DNA from 4 places in the Kluyvera sichuanensis genome. Region 1 is predicted to be linked to each of the others. Evidence: predicted binding sites of a transcription regulator. Region 1 holds the regulator's gene; each other region holds the start of a gene.
What was found. Region 1 encodes Fur, which represses iron uptake genes when iron is present. Its sites were predicted from a motif close to ATAATAATGAGAACNACTATCAA; they were not measured.
Positions count from the first base shown of each region.

Region 2: a site for Fur is predicted at 2,298-2,320, ahead of exbB (tol-pal system-associated acyl-CoA thioesterase). Genes of this name have one in related genera too.
Region 3: a site for Fur is predicted at 3,550-3,572, ahead of bfd (bacterioferritin-associated ferredoxin). Genes of this name have one in related genera too.
Region 4: a site for Fur is predicted at 1,865-1,887, ahead of zupT (zinc transporter ZupT). Genes of this name have one in related genera too.

Region 1 is NZ_CP162271.1:99,081-105,008, forward strand. It holds gene AB2B48_RS00480 (chitoporin ChiP) at 5-1,423, shown strand; gene chiQ (ChiQ/YbfN family lipoprotein) at 1,473-1,808, shown strand; gene fur (ferric iron uptake transcriptional regulator) at 1,921-2,373, opposite strand; gene fldA (flavodoxin FldA) at 2,665-3,195, opposite strand; gene ybfE (LexA regulated protein) at 3,346-3,639, opposite strand; gene ybfF (esterase) at 3,769-4,533, opposite strand; gene seqA (replication initiation negative regulator SeqA) at 4,716-5,288, shown strand; gene pgm (phosphoglucomutase (alpha-D-glucose-1,6-bisphosphate-dependent)) at 5,327-5,928, shown strand, end outside.
Region 2 is NZ_CP162271.1:2,974,845-2,980,772, forward strand. It holds gene AB2B48_RS14340 (methyl-accepting chemotaxis protein) at 1-832, opposite strand, end outside; gene exbD (TonB system transport protein ExbD) at 1,073-1,498, opposite strand; gene exbB (tol-pal system-associated acyl-CoA thioesterase) at 1,505-2,236, opposite strand; gene metC (cystathionine beta-lyase) at 2,488-3,675, shown strand; gene yghB (DedA family general envelope maintenance protein YghB) at 3,923-4,582, shown strand; gene AB2B48_RS14365 (AraC family transcriptional regulator) at 4,672-5,565, opposite strand; gene yqhD (alcohol dehydrogenase) at 5,763-5,928, shown strand, end outside.
Region 3 is NZ_CP162271.1:3,267,625-3,273,552, forward strand. It holds gene rplB (50S ribosomal protein L2) at 1-29, opposite strand, end outside; gene rplW (50S ribosomal protein L23) at 47-349, opposite strand; gene rplD (50S ribosomal protein L4) at 346-951, opposite strand; gene rplC (50S ribosomal protein L3) at 962-1,591, opposite strand; gene rpsJ (30S ribosomal protein S10) at 1,624-1,935, opposite strand; gene AB2B48_RS15830 (prepilin peptidase) at 2,315-2,788, shown strand; gene bfr (bacterioferritin) at 2,772-3,248, opposite strand; gene bfd (bacterioferritin-associated ferredoxin) at 3,321-3,515, opposite strand; gene tuf (elongation factor Tu) at 3,700-4,884, opposite strand; gene fusA (elongation factor G) at 4,954-5,928, opposite strand, start outside.
Region 4 is NZ_CP162271.1:3,010,561-3,016,488, forward strand. It holds gene AB2B48_RS14500 (glutathionylspermidine synthase family protein) at 1-906, shown strand, start outside; gene ygiD (4,5-DOPA dioxygenase extradiol) at 910-1,698, opposite strand; gene zupT (zinc transporter ZupT) at 1,894-2,667, shown strand; gene ribB (3,4-dihydroxy-2-butanone-4-phosphate synthase) at 2,731-3,384, opposite strand; FMN riboswitch at 3,492-3,640, opposite strand; gene ubiK (ubiquinone biosynthesis accessory factor UbiK) at 3,762-4,043, shown strand; gene AB2B48_RS14525 (OB-fold-containig protein) at 4,286-4,915, shown strand; gene AB2B48_RS14530 (flotillin family protein) at 4,945-5,928, shown strand, end outside.

The DNA.
Region 1 (5,928 bases):
AACTATGCGTACGTTTAGTGGCAAACGTAGTACGCTGGCGCTGGCTATCGCCGGTGTGACAGCAATGTCAGGCTTTATGATGACTCCGGAAGCAAAGGCAGAAGGCTTCATCGACGATTCTACAATGACCGGTGGTATCTATTACTGGCAGCGTGAGCGTGACCGTAAAGATGTAAATGACAACGGTAAATATAAAACCAACCTTTCCCACTCCACCTGGAACGCCAACCTCGACTTCCAGTCTGGCTATGCGGCTGACATGTTCGGTATTGATATTGCGGCGTTTACCGCGATTGAAATGGCAGAGAATAACGGTAGTGCTCACCCGAACGAAATTGCCTTCTCCGCGAGCAATAAAGCATACGATGAAGATTGGTCTGGCGATAAAAGCGGTATCAGCCTTTATAAAGCGGCAGCTAAATTTAAATATGGTCCTACCTGGGCACGTGCTGGTTATATCCAGCCAACCGGTCAAACGCTGCTGGCTCCGCACTGGAGCTTTATGCCTGGCACCTATCAGGGTGCTGAAGCCGGCGCTAACTTCGACTACGGTGATGCTGGCGCGCTGAGCTTCTCGTACATGTGGACCGATCAGTACAAGGCTCCGTGGCACCTGGAAATGGATAATTTTTACCAGGGCGACCGTAAAAAGAAAGTGGATTATTTACACTCTCTGGGCCTGAAGTATGACTTCAAAAACGATCTGGTGCTTGAAGCTGCTTTTGGCCAGGCTCAGGGATATATGGACCAGTATTTTGCTAAGGCATCCTATAAATTTGATGTCGTGGGTAATCCATTAACCACCAGCTATCAGTTCTATGGCGCACATGACAAAGTCAGCGACCAAAAAAATCTGACAACGGCAGATGATGTTGCGCTGGCTAACGACCTTTACGATGGAATGGCATGGTTACAGGCATTAACCTTCGGCTACAAAGTCGGTCAGGTTGATTTACGCCTGGAAGGCACCTGGGTGCGTGCAGAAGGTAACCAGGGTTACTTCCTGCAGCGTATGACTCCTACCTATGCATCGTCTAACGGTCGTCTGGATATCTGGTGGGATAACCGTTCTGACTTCAACGCCAACGGCGAAAAAGCGGTATTCTTCGGCGCCATGTACGACTTAAGTAATTGGGACCTGCCGGGTTGGTCCGTCGGGGCATCATATGTCTACGGCTGGGATGCTAAACCAAGCTCTGCTGAAATCTACGATCAAAGCCAGCGTCTGAAAGAATCCTCGTACAGCCTTGATGCTGCCTATGTTGTACAGGATGGCCGTGCGAAAGGAACGATGTTCAAACTGCACTTCACCCAGTATGACAATCACTCCAATCTTAATATGGGCGATGCAGGTTACAACAACATGTTCCAGGATGAGCGTGACGTGAAATTCATGGTTATCGCACCGTTCACTATTTTCTGATGCTAACGCGGCAGGGGGAGACCTCTGCCGCTGTTAAGAGGCTCATCGTATGAAAAAATTGATTATTATTGCGCTGATGGCTGCTGGATTAACCGCCTGTGCCCAATCTCCTGCACCGAAGGAAGATAGCAAGCTTAAGGATGCTTACAGCGCCTGTATTAACACCGCAGAAGGCAATCCGGATAAAATTCAGGCCTGCCAGAGCGTGCTGAATGTGCTGAAGCAAGAGAAAACGCACGAGCAGTTCGCGAATCAGGAAAGCGTGCGCGTCATTGATTACCAGAAATGTATTAACGCCAGAAAAATGGGCAATGACGAAGCGGTAGCGAAAAACTGCGATAAGATTTGGCAGGAAATTCGCAGTAACAACGCGCCACAGAAATAAGTTCACGTTGATTACCAATAACCGCTGCTTGCAGCGGTTTTTTTATGGCTATCGTAAAAGCAGGGCATAAAAAAACCAGCGCTTAGGCTGGTTTTCGAGAAGCGCGGTACGCTTATTTTGCTACCGCGTCATGTGCGTGTTCATCTTCACGGCAGTCGCCTTCAGCGCAGTGACCATAAAGATAAAGACTGTGGTTCGTTAAGCGGATACCGTGCTTCGATGCGATTTCACGCTGACGAGCTTCAATGGAATCATCGCTGAACTCGATCACTTTGCCGCAGTCGAGGCAGATCAGGTGATCGTGGTGATGCTGCTGGGTCAGTTCAAAAACGGATTTACCGCCTTCAAAATTGTGACGGGTCACGATACCAGCGTCATCGAACTGGTTCAGTACGCGGTAAACCGTGGCTAAACCAATCTCTTCACCCATGTCGATCAGGCGTTTGTATAAGTCTTCCGCGCTGACATGGTGGTTATCCGGTTCCTGAAGGACTTCCAGAATCTTTAACCGTGGAAGTGTGACTTTCAGGCCAGCCTTCTTTAATGCGGTGTTATTGTCAGTCATGCGGAATCTGTCCTGTTGCTAAACGATTAACTTCCATCAGCGAAAGTATCACAGAGAATGCACCCGAATTAATGCGTCTCATTATAGAATGACCCTATTGAAATGAAAACAGCAAGAGCCGGGTAAACTAAGCTTTCAAAAACGAGGCTTCACCGACAAACTGGCGATGAGACCGCGCTAAATCAGAAGATATTGTACAGGTATGCGCTCAAAAGTTAAAAAATTGTAGCTATTATTTTAATTGCTTTTACCTATTAATGCGGCACGATTTATCATCGTGCCGCAGGATAATCAGGCGTTTTTGATCTCATCCAGGTGCAGCTCTTCTGCAACCTGCTTGACCCATTTCTCAACGCGCTCGGCGGTCAGTTCTGGCTGACGGTCTTCGTCGATAGCCAGACCCACAAAGTGGTCGTCATCCGCCAGACCTTTGGATGCTTCGAAATGGTAGCCCGCGGTCGGCCAGTGGCCGACGATGGTTGCGCCACGCGGCTCAATGATGTCGCGGATGGTGCCCAGTGCGTCACAGAAGTATTCCGCGTAGTCTTCCTGGTCGCCGCAGCCAAACAGCGCAACCAGTTTACCGTTGAAGTCCACTTCTTCCAGCGTAGGGAAGAAATCATCCCAGTCGCACTGTGCTTCACCGTAGTACCAGGTTGGGATACCCAGCAGCAGAATATCGAATGCTTCCAGATCTTCCTTGCTGCTCTTGGCAATGTCGTGAACGTCAGCGACATCTTTACCAAGCTGTTTTTGAATCATTTTTGCGATATTTTCGGTGTTTCCGGTATCGCTACCGAAAAAGATGCCAACGATTGCCATGAGTAAAATAACCTCTTGAAACTTAATGATATGGTGGTGGCTCATTGCCCACAGATAAGGGCAATCATAGCAGAACAGAGAGGTGCGCGGAAACCGCTATCGTGCCGGACTGCACACTCTGCTACATGAAAGCGTATTTTGGGGGATTTTTCAGACTTTCCCCTGTCCGTGCAGCTGGGCCAGTTGGCTCATCAGAATCTCTTCAATGAGTTCACTCCGGCTCATATCACGGGCAGTCGCCAGCTCGTTGAGTGCATCAACGGCTTCGTTATTCAGCTTCAGCTCCACGCGCTTCAGACCGCGCACTTTGTCGCGTTTTAACTGATTACGCTTATTAATGCGCAGCTGTTCGTCACGCGAAAGCGGATTGGTTTTTGGTCTTCCCGGCCGACGCTCATTTGCGAACAAATCTAAGGTCGTACGGTCCGTTTGTTCTTTTGCCATGGTTCTGAGTGACTTCGGGGAAACAAGCTACCGGGCGGTACCCGGTGCAGACAGCGCGCAATCATACATCAGTGGGGCCCACACGCCAACGACCACGGCCATTCTGGCGCGCGGTCGATGCATTTTTAATCACTCGGCGAGATAACGGCGAATGGCTCGCAGCACCGCTTCCGGTTTTTCGGCGTGAACCCAGTGACCCGCGCCGGCGATAACGTGCGCTTTTGCCTGCGGGAACTGAGCCAGCAGCGCGTCACGATAGGCTTCGGTCACATAGGGTGAATTGCCACCGGGAATGAATAGGGCAGGGTGGTCCCAGGCCGGAATGGTCTCCCAACCAACGATATGCGGGTATTGCTCCCACAGCACCGGTACGTTAAAACGCCAGGCACCATCGACAAAGGATTTCAGCAGGAACTGAATCACGCCTTCTTCTTTAAGGTACTCGCGCATTACCGTCGCGGCCTGCTGACGGGTGGCGACGCCAGCGTTGGTGACTGCATTAATAGCTGCAAAAATCTCATCGTGACGGCGGACCTGGTAATCGACCGGGGCAATATCAATCGCCACCAGTCGGTCGATGCGTTCAGGGGCCAGCGCGGTGAGCGCCATCACCGCTTTACCGCCCATGGAATGGCCGATAACCGTTGCTTTTTCAATGCCGTTAGCATCGAGCGTATCGAGCAGATCCTGAGCCATAGCGGGGTAGGTCATCTCATCGGCGCGCGGTGAGAGACCGTGGTTACGCATGTCTACCTGGAGGATATCGTGGTCGGTGACCAGGTCGCGGGCCAGGATGCCCAGATTATCCAGGCTACCAAACAGGCCGTGGACGAGAACGATGGGAGAATTATTGTGCAGGTTTTGTGCAGTTTGCGCTCGGACATTCAATTTCATAGCAAAGTTCTTTTTTTCGCATTGTCGGGTTAGGGTATCATGTTGGACATTCTAACGCTCAGGGGCAAGAGAGGAACTCATCCGAATTTTGCTGTCTTCCTGGTTTGGCGCTACCCGCTGTTGGGTTTTGACTTTATAATCCCAATGAATTGTATTCAGAAAAATTATCGCACCGGATTAAGATGAAAACGATCGAAGTTGATGACGAGCTCTATCGCTATATTGCGGCTCACACTCTGCACATTGGCGAGAGCGCGTCCGACATTTTACGGCGTATGCTGAAATTCTCCGCCGCTTCTCAGCCCGTGGCGACTGCTGCTGCGCCGGTCGTCAAAGCAGAACCGGCTCCCGCTCCGGCCCCGGCTGCTGCCCCCGTTGCTGACGTGAAAACGGTAAAAACCGCCAAAGATAAAGTCCGTGCTATGCGTGAGCTGCTGCTCTCTGATGAGTATGCAGAACAGAAGAAAGCGGTTAACCGCTTCATGCTGGTACTGACCACGCTGTACGCTCTGGACAACAAGGCGTTTGCCGAAGCTACCGAATCCCTTCACGGTCGTACCCGCGTCTATTTTGCTGCTGATGAGCAGACGCTGCTCAAAAACGGCAACCAGACAAAACCAAAACAGGTTCCGGATACGCCATACTGGGTCATTACTAATACCAATACAGGCCGTAAATGCAGCATGGTCGAACACATCATGCAATCAATGCAATTCCCGGCGGAATTGATTGAGAAGGTTTGCGGTACTATCTAATACTGACAATCTAACCCTTGCATAAGAAGGACCAGGCAATGGCAAACCATACCCGTGCAGGACAACCTGCACAGCAGAGTGATTTGATCAACGTCGCCCAACTGACGGCGCAGTACTACGTGCTGCAGCCTGACGTGAGCAACCCGGAACATGCGGTGAAGTTCGGTACGTCCGGCCACCGTGGGAGCGCGGGTCGTCACAGCTTCAACGAAAAGCATATTCTGGCCATTGCTCAGGCGATCGCGGAAGAGCGCGCGAAAAATGGAATTACGGGCCCATGCTATGTCGGGAAGGATACACACGCGCTTTCTGAGCCAGCGTTTATCTCTGTTCTCGAAGTGTTGGCGGCAAACGGGGTAGATGTCATTGTCCAGGAAGACAATGGCTTCACGCCGACTCCGGCGGTATCCAATGCTATCCTGGTACACAACAAGAAAGGCGGTAAGCTGGCTGATGGGATCGTGATTACGCCATCCCACAACCCACCGGAAGACGGCGGCATCAAGTACAACCCACCAAACGGTGGCCCGGCTGATACCAACGTCACCAAAGTGGTTGAAGACCGCGCGAACGCGCTGTTGGCAGCCGACCTGGCGGGCGTGAAGCGTATTGCTTACGACGCTGCGCTGGCTTCCGGTCA
Region 2 (5,928 bases), 2.2 Mb from region 1:
CCGCCCCGGCGAGTTGTTCCATGGCGCTGGCGGTGACCGCTAGCGAACGCGCCTGGTTATCCGTACGCTCAGAGAGCGCAGTGTTGCGCTGAAGTAGCGTTTGCGAGGCCTCCAGCAGTTCAGAGACATTGCCGCTAACCTGCTCAAGGGTATTTCGCATCGCATCCAGCGTCAGGCTAAAGGTACGGGCAAACGGAGAGCGACTAGTTTTGCTGTCACGCTCAAGCGTCAGGAAGCCCGACTCGCGGTTAATCACCGAGGCCAGTTTCGCCACTTCGCTGGCCGAGCGGGCATCCTGCTCCATCCGCACCGCCAGCAGCACCAGAAATATCGTCTGCGCGACCACATACAGCCCGTGCATCACCACCATTTCCAGCCCGGTATGCATGAATACGGTAATATTAAACAGGCCATATTCCTGTAAATAATTAAACACCAGATGATGTACGGCAATAACGGCCGCGCCCATAATTAATGGCCGCCAGTCTCGCCATGCCAGCAGCGCAGAGAGCAATACAAACACCGAGAAGTGGTATTCGGTTTCACCACCGCCAAGTTGAATAAGCAGCGCAGAATAGGCCATCATAATAAAGGCGTAGACCAGCCGGGTAATTAATCTGCCGGGAAAAAGGAGCGTCATCAATGTGCCCAGCACCGAAAGCAACGTAGCCGCCAGCAGCGCCAGGCTGAGGTTATCGTTCATCGCCCCGACGCCTAGTGAAACGCCCCACATCACCCAGGCCAGCGCCATCAGCAGACGGTCCGCTCTGCGGCGAATGGAGGATAAAGAGAACAGATCCTGAGACAGCCCGTTGGGCTGCCAAAACGTCATTATTGCCATGATATATTCCGCCCGCGCAGGTTTCATTTCACGTCATATTATTGTTAGCGTTCAGGATTAAGCGTAGAGGGGTTATTTCTTGCTAGCCACTATATTGTTAAAAATATATCGCTAAGATTAAGTTGTACTTAATTTTATTTAACAGCGAGTTGGAATATATAAGACTTAAGGGAAATATTATATTACTGGGGGAATAATAACGGATGGCGCAGAACGCGCCATCCGGGATGCTTATTTTTTCGCGACGGTTTCTTCGCCAACGAGGCCAATCTTCAGATAGCCCGCCTGGTGCAGGGTATCCATGACCTTCATCATCGTTTCGTAGTCCACGGTTTTATCCGCGCGGAAGAAGATGGTGGTATCTTTCTTGCCTTCCGTGAGCGTATCAATCGCCGTCACCATATTATCGTCGGTGACCGGGTCATTGCCTAGGAACATCGATTTGTCCGCTTTCACCGACAGATAGACCGGTTTATCCGGGCGAGGCTGCGGTTGGCTGGACGAAGCTGGCAGATTCACTTTGACATCGACGGTCGCCAGCGGCGCGGCAACCATAAAGATAATCAGCAGTACCAACATGACATCGATAAACGGCGTCACGTTGATATCATGCATTTCGCCATTATCGTCCAGATTTTCATTAAGACGCATTGCCATGGGGCATTAACCTACTCGTAATTTCTGGGCGGTACGCACCGGATGAACGCCGCTGGCGCTGAGGTCCAGATCACGGCTTTGCAGCAGCAGAACCTGCGCCGCAACGTCGCTCAGGTTGGCTTTAAAGCCGCCAATCAGACGCGCAAAGATGTTATAGATGACCACCGCAGGAATCGCGGCGAACAGGCCAATCGCGGTCGCCAACAGCGCTTCTGCGATACCCGGCGCCACAACCGCCAGGTTAGTGGTCTGGGTCTGGGCGATGCCGATGAAGCTGTTCATGATACCCCATACGGTACCAAACAGGCCGACGAACGGGGAGATAGCACCGATGGTCGCCAGGAAACCGTTACCACGGCCCATATGACGACCCACGGCCGCCACGCGACGTTCCAGACGGAAGCCGGTACGTTCTTTAATGCCTTCGTTATCTTCCGAACCCGCAGAGAGCTCCAGCTCGTTCTGCGCTTCGTTGATTAACTGCGTGCTCAGGCTGCGGGCATCGAATGCAGCCGCAATTTCATTCGCCTGATTCAGGGAACGCGCTTCGCCTAACAGTTTCTGTTCGCGCTTGAGGCGGCGCTTATGGGAAAGGAGCTCAGCACCCTTGCTGAAGAAAATAGCCCAGGTGACGACGGATGCCAGTATCAAGCCAATCATGACCACTTTAACCACGATGTCGGCATGATGATACATACCCCAAACGGAGAGATCCGCCTGCATCAAATTATTACCCACTGTGTATCTCCAGGACATAAATCACAAATTCTGAGCACAATAATATCAAAACATCGTCGAATTGATAGTAGTTCTCATTAGTATTTACATATTGACCCAAATCACACTTATTTTCCTTGCGCTTACGCAGTAAAAAAGTTTTCAGCCGGTTTTTTGGCAAAATTTTCTGCTGTTCGCGCAGGTAACGGTAGATCCCACGCGCAATCGTGTTAATTTAGCCATCCAGACGTATAAAAATAGGCAGATAAAAAATGGCAGACAAGCACCTCGATACCGCGCTGGTTAACGCCGGACGCAGCAAAAAATACACTCAGGGATCGGTGAACAGCGTCATTCAGCGCGCCTCCTCGCTGGTGTTCGACACCGTCGCCGCCAAAAAACATGCGACCCACAACCGCGCTAACGGCGAACTGTTCTACGGCCGTCGCGGCACCCTCACCCACTTCTCATTGCAGGAAGCGATGTGTGAACTGGAAGGCGGCGCTGGCTGCGCGCTTTTCCCATGCGGCGCGGCAGCGGTCGCCAACACCATTCTGGCGTTTGTGGAACAGGGCGATAACGTGCTGATGACCAACACCGCCTATGAGCCAAGCCAGGACTTCTGCACCAAAATTCTCGGTAAGCTGGGCGTGACCACCAGCTGGTTCGACCCGATGATCGGCGAAGGGATTACCGCGTTGATCAAGCCCAACACCAAAATTGTGTTCCTGGAATCCCCTGGTTCTATCACCATGGAAGTGCACGATATTCCGGCCATCGTTGCCGCCGTGCGCCGCGTTGCGCCTGAAGCAATCATCATGATCGACAATACCTGGGCGGCGGGGGTTCTGTTTAAAGCGCTCGATTTCGGTATCGATATTTCTATTCAGGCTGGCACCAAATACCTGATTGGCCATTCGGATGCGATGGTCGGTACTGCGGTATCTAACGAACGCTGCTGGGCGCAACTGCGCGAAAACGCCTACCTGATGGGCCAGATGCTCGACGCCGATACCGCTTATATGACCAGCCGTGGCCTGCGTACGCTGGGCGTGCGCTTACGTCAGCATCATGAAAGCAGCCTGAAGGTTGCCGAATGGTTGGCACAGCAGCCGCAGGTTGAGCGCGTTAACCACCCTGCACTGCCGGGCAGTAAAGGGCATGAATTCTGGAAGCGTGATTTTACCGGCAGCAGCGGTCTGTTCTCGTTCGTGCTCAAAAAACACCTCAATGATGAAGAGCTGGCAAACTACCTCGATAACTTCTCGCTGTTCAGCATGGCCTACTCCTGGGGCGGATTTGAGTCGCTGATTCTGGCGAATCAGCCGTCCGAGCTCGCCAGCATTCGTCCGGAAGGAAAAATCGATTTCACCGGTACGCTGGTACGCGTCCACATCGGTTTAGAAAACGTTGACGATCTGATTGCGGATTTAGCGGCAGGATTTGCCCGCATCGTGTAACATGGCCTCAGCCCGGTAGCCCAGGCTATCGGGTGGGTTAGTACTGTTTTTGATGCGTCGGTCAGGCGCGTCACCGATGTTGAGAACAGTCGGTCCCCGAAGTGATTGACCACCGTCGGCGTAAACCGTTTCCGCGTTGTTGTCAGTAAATCAGGACAGCGCGGCTTCATTTGTTGCGCACGCGATCAAGGTGTTCTTAATCTTTCGGGCGTACAATAAGCGAAAACGCTGTTCCACAGGAATGTTCATGGTCGTTATTCAAGATATTGTCGCCGCGCTTTGGCAGCACGATTTTGCTGCTCTGGCGAATCCGCACGTCGTGGGGGTCGTTTATCTGGTCATGTTTGCCACTCTGTTTCTGGAAAATGGCCTGCTTCCCGCTTCATTCTTACCCGGCGATAGCCTTCTGCTATTGGCGGGCGCGCTCATTGCAAAGGGCGTGATGGGCTACGTCCCTACCATTGCCATTCTGACCGCGGCCGCCAGCCTCGGCTGCTGGCTGAGCTATATTCAGGGTCGTTGGTTGGGTAATACCCGCGTGGTGAAAGGTTGGCTGGCGCAGTTGCCGGATAAGTACCACCAGCGCGCAACCTGTATGTTTGACCGCCACGGTCTGCTAGCGCTGCTGGCGGGGCGTTTCCTGGCGTTTGTGCGTACCCTGCTGCCAACGATGGCGGGTATCTCCGGCCTGTCGAATCGCCGTTTCCAGGTGTTTAACTGGCTGAGCGCGCTGCTGTGGGTAGGCGTGGTGACGAGCTTAGGCTATGCCATTAGCATGATCCCGTTTGTAAAACGTCATGAAGATCAAGTGATGACCTTCCTGATGATCCTGCCCATCTTCCTGCTGGTTGCCGGGCTTCTGGGCACGGTGATTGTGGTGATTAAGAAGAAGTATTGCGACGCATAATATTGTGTAGCCCGGCCGAGCAACGCGACGCCGGGAATGGATTCCGAGCTACCCCGGGGTCGGCGTAAACGCCTCGCCCGGGCTACAAATTACATTCCCCGCAGCCTTGCCGCATCCTCTCCCGGCGTCATGCCGAAATAGCGCTTAAACTCCCGGCTAAACTGCGACGCGCTTTCGTATCCCACCTGCATCGCCGCGGCGCTGGCCTTCAGCCCGTCGTGCACCATCATCATCCGCGCTTTATGCAAACGGTAGGTCTTCAGATACTGTAGCGGCGAGGTGCTGGTCACCGACTTAAAGTTGTGGTGAAACGCCGACAGACTCATATTGGCCTCGGCAGCGAGCTGATCCACGCTGAGCGTTTCGGTGTACTGACTCTCGATACGCTTGAGCACCCGACTAATCTGGCTGAAATGAGTCTGGCGGCTAACCAGCGCCATTAACGCACCACCTCGCGGCCCGGTCAGCACGTGGTAGAGCATCTCACGGATAATCTGTTTTCCCAGAATGCGGGCGTCCAGCGGGCGCTCCATCACGTCCAGCAGGCGTTCCGAGGCGCAGAGAATCTCTTCGGAGAGCGTGGCCGAGTTAATCCCGCTTTCCGCCATCGACGACGGATGGAACAGCGGGTCTTCACCGATATCCATCAGCAACTCCTGTAGCTGCAGAATATCCACATCCAGGCGCAATCCGGCCAGCGGCGCGTCCTCGGTCGCAAAAGTTTCACATTCGAAGGGTAAAGGTACTGTCAGCAGCAGATATTCGTTGGCATCGTAGCGGAAGGTGCGCTCGTTGATATAGCCAATCTTATAGCCGGAAAAGAGAAACACGATGCCCGGGCGATACATCACCGGCGTGCGCCCGCTTGGCTGAGTACCATAGATAAGCTGAATATCCGGCAGCAAGGTTCTCAGATTTTGTTCGTTATTTTTCAGCTGCTTAATCTTTTCTGTCAGCAGCGCACAGATCTCTTCACGGTTCATCAACAAGGGCTCCAGGTACCTTTTCCAACGCTGTCATTGTGGCTTTGTTTAACGTATTTCTCCAGAGCTATGGAGAAATGGGCAAGACAATCGCAGAAATGTGCATTGAGAGGTACGACGACGAAGACCACAATGATGTCATTCGGCGATGACCCCTCACCGCCCTCTTTTTCCACCCACACTATAGGGAACGAGCAATGTTTAATTTTGATCTTCATACCCCAACCCGCATTCTGTTCGGTAAAGGTGCTATCGAAAACCTGCGCGCTCAGATCCCCGCTGACGCTCGCGTACTGATTACCTACGGCGGCGGCAGCGTGAAAAAAACCGGCGTGCTGGACCAGGTGCTGAGCGCACTGCAAG
Region 3 (5,928 bases), 1.9 Mb from region 1:
GATGTCGGTTTACATTTAACAACTGCCATTGTATTACTCCTCCGACTTACTCAGCGCCGCCGACGAAGTCCAGATTCTGGCCTTCCTTCAGGGTGACGTAAGCTTTTTTCCAGTCGCTACGACGACCGATACGCTGTCCGTGACGTTTAACTTTCCCTTTAACTACCAGGGTGTTAACGACTTCGACTTCGACTTCAAACAGTTTCTGCACAGCAGCTTTGATTTCTGCTTTGGTCGCGTCTTTGGCAACTTTGAGAACGATGGTATTGGTTTTTTCCATCGCAGTAGACGCTTTTTCAGAAACGTGCGGTGCGCGCAGCACCTTCAGCAGACGTTCTTCACGAATCATGCCAGCATCTCCTCAACTTGCTTAACAGCATCAGCAGTCATTACGACTTTGTCGAAGGCGATCAGGCTAACCGGGTCGATACCAGTTGCATCGCGTACGTCAACCTTGTGCAGGTTGCGCGCAGCCAGGAACAGGTTTTCGTCCAGCTCACCGGTGATGATCAGCACATCTTCCAGAGCCATGTCTTTCAGTTTCTGTGCCAGCAGCTTAGTTTTAGGCGCTTCAACAGAGAATGATTCGACAACGATCAGACGATCCTGACGTACCAGTTCGGACAGGATGCTTTTCAGCGCGCCGCGGTACATCTTTTTGTTAACTTTTTGACTGTGGTCCTGTGGACGAGCAGCGAAGGTCACGCCACCTGAACGCCAGATCGGGCTCTTGATAGAACCTGAACGCGCACGGCCGGTACCTTTCTGGCGCCATGGCTTTTTGCCTGAACCAGTTACTTCAGCACGAGTCTTCTGAGCACGAGTACCCTGACGAGCACCAGCTGCATAAGCAACAACAACCTGGTGAACCAGCGCTTCGTTGAAATCACGACCGAAGGTAGTTTCGGAAACAGTCAGCGCGCTCTGCGCGTCTTTCAATACTAATTCCATTGCTATCCCCTTACGCCTTCACAGCTGGTTTAACGATCAGGTCGCAACCGGTCGCACCCGGAACACCACCTTTAACCAGCAGCAGGTTGCGCTCAGCGTCAACGCGTACTACGTCAAGGCTCTGAACGGTGACACGTTCGTTACCCATCTGACCTGCCATTTTCTTGCCTTTGAACACTTTGCCCGGAGTCTGGTTCTGACCGATAGAACCCGGAACGCGGTGAGACAAGGAGTTACCGTGAGTAGCGTCTTGGGTACGGAAGTTCCAGCGCTTAACGGTACCAGCGAAACCTTTACCTTTAGAGGTACCGGTTACGTCAACTTTTTTAACGTCAGCAAACAGTTCAACGCTAATGTCCTGACCAACGGTGTATTCTTCACCATCTGCCAGACGGAACTCCCACAGGCCGCGGCCAGCTTCTACGCCAGCTTTAGCGAAGTGACCAGCTTCCGGCTTGGTTACACGGTTAGCTTTTTTAGCACCAGTGGTAACCTGAACAGCGCGATAGCCATCGTTAGCCAGATCTTTGATCTGAGTAACGCGGTTTGCTTCAACTTCGATAACGGTTACTGGGATAGAAACGCCATCTTCAGTGAAGATGCGGGTCATACCCACTTTTTTACCGACTAAACCAATCATTGTATCAACCTCTCAATCGCTCGATGACCTGATTAACCCAGGCTGATCTGCACGTCTACACCGGCAGCCAGGTCCAGACGCATCAGAGCATCAACGGTTTTTTCAGTTGGCTCAACGATGTCAACCAGACGCTTGTGAGTGCGAATTTCGTACTGATCACGCGCGTCTTTGTTGACGTGCGGGGAGATCAGAACGGTAAAGCGCTCTTTGCGGGTCGGCAGCGGGATCGGACCACGGACTTGCGCACCAGTGCGCTTAGCAGTCTCGACGATTTCCGCGGTTGATTGATCGATCAGACGATGATCAAACGCTTTCAGGCGGATACGGATTCTTTGGTTCTGCATGAGACCAGAGCTCCAATTATTTTATAGACGAAATAGTTACTCCTCAAACCCATTACGATTGATGGGAGAGTGTAACCGTTCTTACAGAGTTCCCCAATTGGGAACATTGTCTGGTATCGCTTACGCAGTACCGGTGGTTCATATTGAACCGCTGTCTATATTAGACAAGCCCGCGCATTATACACGTATACCCATACTAAGCAAGCCGCGTTTATAAATTAGTCAGTAAAGCCTGGAAGGCGGCTAGCAGAATCGGTGAACAAACTGCAACGATGGGTATGAGTCTGGATAGCCCTTCGTGAAAACGCGCATCGGCCGTTGCCGCCCCTCTCTTCGCCTCGCACACTGTCGGCATGACCTCTTATGGAAACCAATAATGATGCTTCCGGCCCTCCCCTTCTATCTTCTCTATGCCGTACTCAACATCATCCTGTGCTGGCAAGACTTCCGCGCCGGGTTATTGCGTAACAGCTTTACCTGCCCTTTGCTTTGGGGAGGGTTACTAAGTCAGCTCTGTCTGAATCCAACAAGGAGTAACGAGGCACTATGGGGAGCGATTGCAGGCTATTGCGCGATGGCTCTCTTTTACTGGGGATACCGCGCACTGCGACGCTGTGAAGGCTTAGGGTATGGTGACGTAAAGTATGTGGCGGCACTCGGCGCCTGGCACGGCTGGCAATCTCTACCGCTGCTCGTGTTGGTGGCTACGTTGCTGGCGTGTGCCTTTATCGTGGGGAAGGCACTGTGGCTGCATCAGGCGGAGAATATAAAAAACCCGCTGCCTTTTGGACCATTTCTGGGGGCGGCGGGTTTTATTATGGCTGGCTTGTCTGCTTTTAACCTTCAACCTTAATCTGCGACTGCAGGTAGTTCTGCAAACCAATTTTGCCGATCAGATCCAGTTCGGTCTCCAGCCAGTCAATGTGATGTTCTTCCTCGGTGAGGATGGTAATCAACATATCACGGCTGACGTAGTCATGTACGCTATCAGCATAGGCAATGGCTTCACGCAGATCCTTCGCGCCGTCCAGTTCAAGCTTTAAGTCGGACTGCAGCATCTCTTCGACATCTTCGCCGATATGCAGCTTGCCAAGGTCTTGTAGATTAGGGATCCCTTCAAGAAACAGAATACGCTCAATGTACTGATCGGCGTGTTTCATTTCATCGATGGATTCGTGGTATTCAATATCGTTGAGGCGCATCAGGCCCCAGTTTTTGAACATTCTCGCATGGAGAAAGTATTGGTTGATTGCGACAAGCTCGTTTCCCAATAATTTATTGAGATAATTTATTATCTTAACATCACCTTTCATTATATAGACCCTCCGCTTCCACTTATTGAAGCGTAGAACGGCCTACCGGGATGTCAAAAAAGAAATCCGGGCTCAGGCAATCTCTTTGAACTCTGGCATTTGCATTAATTCGTCTTCCATCACCTCACGTGCAGCACGAACGCATTTACCGCATTGATTTCCAATAGGAATGCATTTTCTTAATTGCTGGAAAGACTGCGGATGAAACTGGCGTACTGCCTGGCGAATTTTTTTATCGCTGACGCCATTGCACAAACAAACGTACATAACCACTCCCGTTCAATTTCTGAACAAAGTGTAAGTGAGAATAATTATGATTACAATAGCCAGACGCGAGAAGTCGCGTGAAATAAGGGATCAAATCGTGCGAAAAATATTGCGGGGATAAATAACAAAAAGCAAAAAGGGCACCGAAGTGCCCTTTTCAAGTGCAAAACTAATTAATCAATAATTAGCTCATTACTTTAGCAACAACGCCCGCACCTACAGTACGACCGCCTTCACGGATTGCGAAACGCAGGCCATCGTCCATCGCGATTGGGTGGATCAGAGTCACAACCATCTTGATGTTGTCGCCTGGCATTACCATCTCAACGCCTTCTGGCAGTTCGATGGTACCGGTCACGTCAGTAGTACGGAAGTAGAACTGTGGACGGTAGCCTTTGAAGAACGGAGTATGACGGCCGCCTTCGTCTTTGGACAGAATGTACACTTCAGATTCGAACTTGGTGTGCGGCTTGATAGAGCCTGGCTTAGCCAGAACCTGACCACGTTCGATTTCTTCACGTTTGATACCACGCAGCAGAACACCAACGTTCTCACCAGCACGGCCTTCGTCCAGCAGTTTGCGGAACATTTCAACGCCGGTACAGGTAGACTTAGCAGTCTCTTTGATACCAACGATTTCAACTTCTTCACCAACTTTGATGATACCGCGCTCTACACGACCGGTAACAACGGTACCACGACCGGAGATGGAGAATACGTCTTCGATTGGCAGCAGGAACGGCTTGTCGATAGCACGTTCTGGTTCTGGGATGTAAGAATCCAGGAAGCCAGCCAGTTCGATGATTTTCGCTTCCCACTCTGCTTCGCCTTCCAGCGCTTTCAGAGCAGAACCACGGATGATTGGGGTATCATCACCTGGGAAGTCGTACTGGGACAGAAGTTCACGAACTTCCATTTCAACCAGTTCCAGCAGCTCTTCGTCATCAACCATGTCGCATTTGTTCAGGAACACGATGATGTAAGGAACGCCTACCTGACGACCCAGCAGGATGTGCTCACGAGTCTGTGGCATAGGGCCATCAGTCGCAGCAACAACCAGGATCGCGCCGTCCATCTGCGCAGCACCGGTGATCATGTTTTTAACATAGTCGGCGTGGCCTGGGCAGTCTACGTGTGCGTAGTGGCGAGTCGGGGTGTCATATTCAACGTGGGAAGTGTTGATGGTGATACCACGAGCTTTTTCTTCTGGTGCGTTATCGATCTGGTCGAAAGCACGAGCAGCACCGCCGTAGGTTTTAGCCAGTACGGTAGTGATTGCAGCAGTCAGGGTAGTTTTACCGTGGTCAACGTGGCCGATGGTGCCGACGTTAACGTGCGGTTTTGTACGTTCAAATTTTTCTTTAGACACGGCTATATTCCTTACTATAGTGCTCTCCCCTTTGGAGAGAGCACGGGACTTAGGTTTTAATCCTGTGGATTATTTACCACGGGCTTCAATAACGGCCTGAGCAACGTTGTTCGGCGCATCGTCGTACTTCAGGAACTCCATGGAGTAAGAAGCACGGCCTTTGGTCAGTGAACGCAGCTGAGTTGCATAACCGAACATTTCGGACAGCGGAACTTCAGCGTGGATCACAACGCCAGTAACGTTGGATTCCTGACCTTTGAGCATACCACGACGGCGGCTCAAGTCACCGATAACGTCACCAGTGTTCTCTTCAGGAGTCTCTACTTCAACCTTCATGATAGGCTCAAGCAGAACTGGTTTCGCTTTCTTAAAGCCGTCTTTAAACGCCAGAGAAGCTGCCAGTTTAAACGCCAGTTCAGAGGAGTCAACGTCATGGTAAGAACCGAAGTGCAGACGAACACCCATGTCAACAACCGGGTAACCAGCCAGCGGGCCAGATTTCAGCTGTTCCTGGATACCTTTATCAACGGCAGGGATGTATTCGCCAGGGATTACACCACCCTTGATGTCGTTGATGAATTCGTAGCCTTTCGGGTTAGAACCCGGCTCCAGTGGGTACATGTCGATAACAACATGACCGTACTGACCGCGACCACCAGACTGCTTAGCGTGCTTACCTTCGATATCGGTAACTTTCGCGCGAATCGCTTCGCGGTAAGCAACCTGAGGTTTACCGACGTTCGCTTCAACGTTGAATTCACGCTTCATGCGGTCAACGATGATGTCGAGGTGCAGTTCACCCATACCGGCGATAATGGTCTGGTTAGATTCTTCATCAGTCCATACGCGGAATGATGGGTCTTCTTTAGCCAGACGGCCCAGAGCCAGACCCATTTTTTCCTGGTCAGCTTTGGTTTTTGGTTCTACTGCGATGGAGATTACCGGCTCTGGGAATTCCATACGTTCCAGAATGATAGGCGCATCTGGGTCACACAGAGTGTCACCGGTAGTTACGTCTTTCAGACCGATTGCAGCAGCGATGTC
Region 4 (5,928 bases), 2.2 Mb from region 1:
GTGCGCCAGTCATGGCAAACGCAGCAGCCGTCGCTCTACTCGCGCCTCGATCTGGCGTGGGACGGCACCGGTGAACCGAAGCTGCTGGAAAATAACGCCGATACCCCAACGTCACTGTACGAAGCGGCGTTCTTCCAGTGGATCTGGCTCGAAGATCAGATCAACGCGGGCAACCTGCCGGAAGGCAGCGATCAGTTCAACAGCCTGCAGGAAAAGATCATCGAGCGTTTCAACGTGCTGCGCGAACAACACGGCTTCCAGTTGTTGCATCTGACCTGCTGCCAGGACACCGTGGAAGATCGCGGTACCGTGCAGTATCTGCAGGACTGCGCCGCTGAAGCTGGCGTAGCGACCGAGTTCCTCTACATTGATGAGATTGGTCTGGGTGAAAAAGGACAGTTTACCGATCTGCAGGATCAGGTGATCAGCAACCTGTTCAAGCTCTATCCGTGGGAATACATGCTGCGCGAGATGTTCTCCACCAAGCTCGAAGACGCTGGCGTGCGCTGGCTGGAACCAGCCTGGAAGAGCATCATTTCCAACAAAGCGCTGCTGCCGCTGCTGTGGGAGATGTTCCCGGATCACCCGAACCTGCTGCCAGCCTATTTTGCCGAAGACAGTCATCCAGAGATGGACAAATTCGTGGTGAAGCCGATCTTCTCCCGCGAAGGTGCCAACATTTCGATCGTCGAGAACGGTAAAACCATCGAGCAGGTGGAAGGGCCGTACGGCGAAGAAGGGATGATCGTGCAGCAGTTCCATCCGCTGCCGAAGTTTGGTGATAGCTACATGTTGATTGGCAGTTGGCTGATTAACGACGAGCCTGCCGGAATTGGCATTCGTGAGGACAGAGCGCTGATCACTCAGGATCTGTCACGCTTCTATCCCCACATTTTCGTCGAATAATCGTTAACCGATTAGCACCGACAGCATACTCAAGGAGCCCATTTCGATACCGTCTACCGGGATCGTGATGGGCTCTTCGCCATCCCAGGCACCCAGCACATAAAGCAGCGGCAGGAAGTGATCCGCCGTTGGGTTCGACAGCGAACCGCCCTCATGCGCCAGATAGTTCACCAGCGGATGCTGTTCAACCGGCCCTTTCCAGCTTAGATTCGCCTTCACATAATCGTTAAACGACGTGGCCCACGGGTAAGGCGTTGAATCGCCGTGCCATTTCGCCGTACGCAGGTTGTGCACCACGTTACCGCTCGCCACCAGCATAATGCCTTCATCGCGCAGGCTTGCCAGCTTACGACCGATCTCAAAGTGCCATGCCGCTGGCTTAGTGCTGTCGATGCTCAACTGCACCATCGGGATGTCCGCATTCGGGTACATCTTAATCAGCACGCCCCAGGACCCGTGGTCAAAGCCCCAGGCCTCTTTATCAAGCGCCACCGGAACCGGTGCCAGCAGTTCAACCAACTGTTGCGCCAGCGCCGGGGACCCCGGAGCCGGGTAATGGGTATCGTACAGCGCCTGCGGGAAGCCGCCGAAATCGTGGATCGTCTTCGGGGTTTCCATCGCCGTCACGCCCGTGCCGCGAGTGAACCAGTGCGCGGACACCACCACAATAGCTTTTGGGCGTGGCAACGTTTCACCCAGATGCCGCCAGGTACGGGTATAGAGGTTATCTTCCAGTACGTTCATCGGGCTACCGTGACCTAAAAACAGTGCTGGCATTCGGCTACGAGACATGATGTTATCCTTCCAGAGGGCATAATTTAATAACACCACATTAACCCGTTTTGAGTGAGGATAAACTCAGATAAGCGTGATGATGATCTTCAGAAAATTTGAATGTAAGGATGAAGTAAAGAATAGCGTCGCCTCTCGCCATGGCTGACGATTTTCAATATCATGAATGATAATCATTATCATAAGGAGTAAGCGATGTCGGTACCGCTGATTCTGACATTACTGGCAGGAGCTGCCACCTTTATCGGCGCCATACTCGGGGTGATCGGGCAAAAGCCGTCCAACCGGGTACTCGCCTTTTCGCTCGGCTTCGCCGCCGGCATTATGCTGCTGATCTCATTAATGGAGATGCTGCCCGCCGCGCTCGGTACGCCGGGAATGTCGCCGGTGCTGGGCTACGGGATGTTTGTCGTCGGCCTCATTGGTTATTTTGCACTCGATCACATCCTGCCGCATGCGCATCCGCAGGATCTGATGCAGAAAAACACCCAGCCGCTGCCGCGCAACATTCGCCGCACCGCCGTGCTGTTAACCCTTGGCATCAGCCTGCACAACTTCCCGGAAGGTATTGCCACCTTCGTCACCGCCAGCAACAACCTTGAGCTGGGCTTCGGCATTGCGCTCGCCGTGGCGCTGCACAATATTCCTGAAGGGCTGGCGGTTGCCGGGCCGGTCTACGCCGCCACGGGCTCAAAGCGCAAAGCGGTATTCTGGGCGGGAATTTCAGGCATGGCGGAAATACTGGGCGGCGTGCTGGCGTGGGCGATCCTTGGCAGCATGGTGTCACCGGTGCTGATGGCCTCGATTATGGCGGCGGTCGCCGGGATTATGGTCGCCCTTTCCGTCGATGAACTGATGCCGTTGGCCAAAGAGATTGACCCTAACAACAACCCCAGCTACGGCGTGCTGTGCGGCATGTCGGTCATGGGGATGAGCCTGGTGGTGTTACAGTCGATGGGCATTGGCTAACGTCAGGCAATAAAAAAGCCCGGTGCGTATCGCAAACCGGGCTTCATCACGTAGGCCGCTGGATTAGCTGGCTTTACGCTCGTGCTCACGACGGTAGGCTACCAGATCTTCGATGGTCACCAGCGCCATGTTATGTTTCTTCGCAAACTCGATGCACTCTGGCGCGCGCGCCATGGTGCCGTCGTCGTTGGTCAGTTCACACAGCACGCCTGCTGGTTTAAAGCCTGCCAGCGTCACCAGATCGATAGTCGCTTCGGTGTGACCGCCACGGGTCAGCACGCCACCCGCCTGCGCGCGCAGTGGGAAAACGTGGCCAGGACGGTTCAGATCGGAAGGTTTCGCGTTGTCGGCAATCGCCGCGCGAACGGTGGTCAGACGGTCAGCGGCAGAAACGCCGGTGGTCACGCCATGAGCCGCTTCGATAGTGACGGTAAAGCCGGTGCCGTAAGCGCTGGTGTTGTTTTCTACCATCATTGGCAGTTCCAACTGTTTACGACGTTCGTCGGTGAGACACAGACAAACGATGCCGCTACCGTGACGGATAGTCAGCGCCATTTGTTCAACGGTCATGTTTTCGGCGGCAAAGATCATGTCGCCTTCGTTCTCGCGATCTTCGTCGTCCAGCACCATCGCACCGCGACCTTCGCGCAGAGCAACAAGCGCGTTTTCAACGCGTTCGAACGGAGTACCAAAAGAGGAAAGTAGCGTCTGATTCATGGTAAAAAAACCTCATTAATATTATGGTTACCAGAATCAGGGCAGTCTTAGGAGTGCCGATATAACGGCAAATAGATAACGCGAGCGGGTGCTTAACCCAACTGAATCGTTACTCTCTCCCATCCGGACTCTAACCGTCGGCCCCGGAATTACACCGGATCTGCTGACCTTCAGAAAACATCTGAAGCGCTCGCGGGCTTTCAGCCGTAGCTGATTTACCGCCGGTGGGGAATTTCGCCCCGCCCTGAGAATAAGCGTACTTACTATAACGCCAATGACTATCTTCGGCAATGCATAAGCTTCGAACAATTCTGGTTTATCGCACCGGGATAAGACACTACAATAGCCTTCATGCCGACAGAATCAGGGAACAAGAGATGATCGACCCGAAAAAAATTGAACAAATCGCCCGCCAGGTCCACGAGTCTATGCCGAAAGGTCTGCGTGAGTTCGGTGATGATATTGAGAAGAAAGTTCGCCAGGTGATCCAGTCGCAGTTGACGCGCCTTGATGTGGTGAGCCGTGAAGAGTTTGACGTGCAGACTCAGGTTCTGCTGCGTACGCGTGAGAAGCTGGCGCTGCTGGAACAGCGGATTAGCGAGCTGGAAAACCGCCAGTCCGTTGAAAATGTCAGCCCCGCTCCGGTAGAGCCAAAGTAAAACTAAAGCGGGCCGTACGGCCCGTTTACACATTTCCTGATTTCAGTACGCTCCGGAAAGCACTATGGAGCTGTGTATAATGCACATTCCCCTCTCACCACGCACGTACTTCCCCACGAAATCTGAGGGGGAAAAATCCCTTTCCGGATTAAACGATCCGGCCAGAATATGCTATCGTGACACGCTATAAGAACAAGAGAAAAACCATCGCCCAGGGAAATCTATTGCAGGGGGAATGAAGCATGATTTTATTAACGGAATATAATAGTCCCTACCTGTTTGCACTAACATTTGTTCTTCTTATCGGCGTAATTGAAATAATCTCATTGGCCTTTGGCCATTATCTCTCTGGCGCACTCGATGCCCATCTCGATAATTATGATGCTTTGTCATCTGGTAATATCGGACAGGTGATTCATTTTCTGAATATTGGGCGTATTCCGTTATTAGTTGTGCTCTGTTTATTGGCCGGTTTTTTCGGGCTCTTCGGCATCCTTTTCCAGCATGGCTGGGTCATGCTCCTGGGAGCGCCCCTCAGCAACCTACTACTCACCCCAGCATGTTTTATTATTTCACTCTTCGCCGTGCATTACAGCGGAAAAATCATTGCTCCGTGGCTCCCCCGCGATGAAAGCTCCGCCCTCGCTGAGGATGATTATATCGGCTACATGGCGATAATTACCGGGCATTCCGCGATTGCCGGCACACCCTGCGAGGGCAAATTTACCGATAAATTCGGACAAACTCATTACCTATTGTTAGAACCTGAAGAAGGATACGCGTTTAAAAAAGGAGACAAGGTACTGATTCTCGACCGACTTTCCGCAACGCGTTATTTGGCCGAACGTAATCCCTGGCCGAATATTTTGTAATTGTATTTTGACCTTAAGAGACCGACATAATGGATGATATTTTTGGCATGCTACCTTCATGGATGTTTACCGCCGTTGTCGCGGTTGTCGTCTTATTGATTATCGGGATTATTTTTGCCCGTCTTTATCGTCGCGCCTCCGCAGAGCAAGCATTTGTGCGAACCGGGCTTGGCGGACAGAAAGTGGTGATGAGCGGCGGCGCAATTGTGATGCCAATCTTCCATGAAATTATTCCCATCAACATGAATACCCTCAAACTTGAGGTTAGTCGTTCTACCGTCGACAGTCTGATCACCAAAGATCGTATGCGAGTTGATGTGGTTGTTGCCTTTTTCGTCCGCGTTAAACCGTCGGTTGAAGGCATTGCCACTGCCGCACAAACGCTGGGTCAGCGCACGCTGTCTCCGGAAGATTTACGCGTGTTGATCGAAGATAAGTTCGTTGATGCCTTACGCGCCACGGCCTCGCAGATGACAATGCATGAGCTGCAGGATACCCGTGAAAACTTCGTTCAGGGTGTGCAGAATACCGTCGCGGAAGATCTGTCAAAAAATGGCCTGGAGCTGGAGAGCGTCTCGTTAACCAACTTTAACCAGACGGAAAAAGTGCATTTCAACCCGAACAACGCCTTTGACGCCGAAGGTCTGACAAAGCTGACTCAGGAAACAGAGCGTCGTCGTCGCGAACGTAACGAAGTCGAGCAGGACGTGGAAGTTGCGGTAAGAGAGAAAAACCGCGATGCGCTATCGCGCAAGCTGGAAATCGAACAACAGGAAGCCTTTATGACGCTTGAGCAGGAACAGCAGGTGAAAACCCGCACTGCCGAGCAGAACGCCAAAATTGCCGCCTTTGAAGCTGAGCGCCATCGCGAAGCGGAACAGACGCGTATTCTTGCCGAACGCCAGATCCAGGAAACGGAAATTGAGCGCGAGCAGGCCGTTCGTTCGAGAAAAGTTGAGGCCGAGCGTGAAGTTCGGATTAAAGAGATCGAACAGCAGCAGGTAACGGAAATT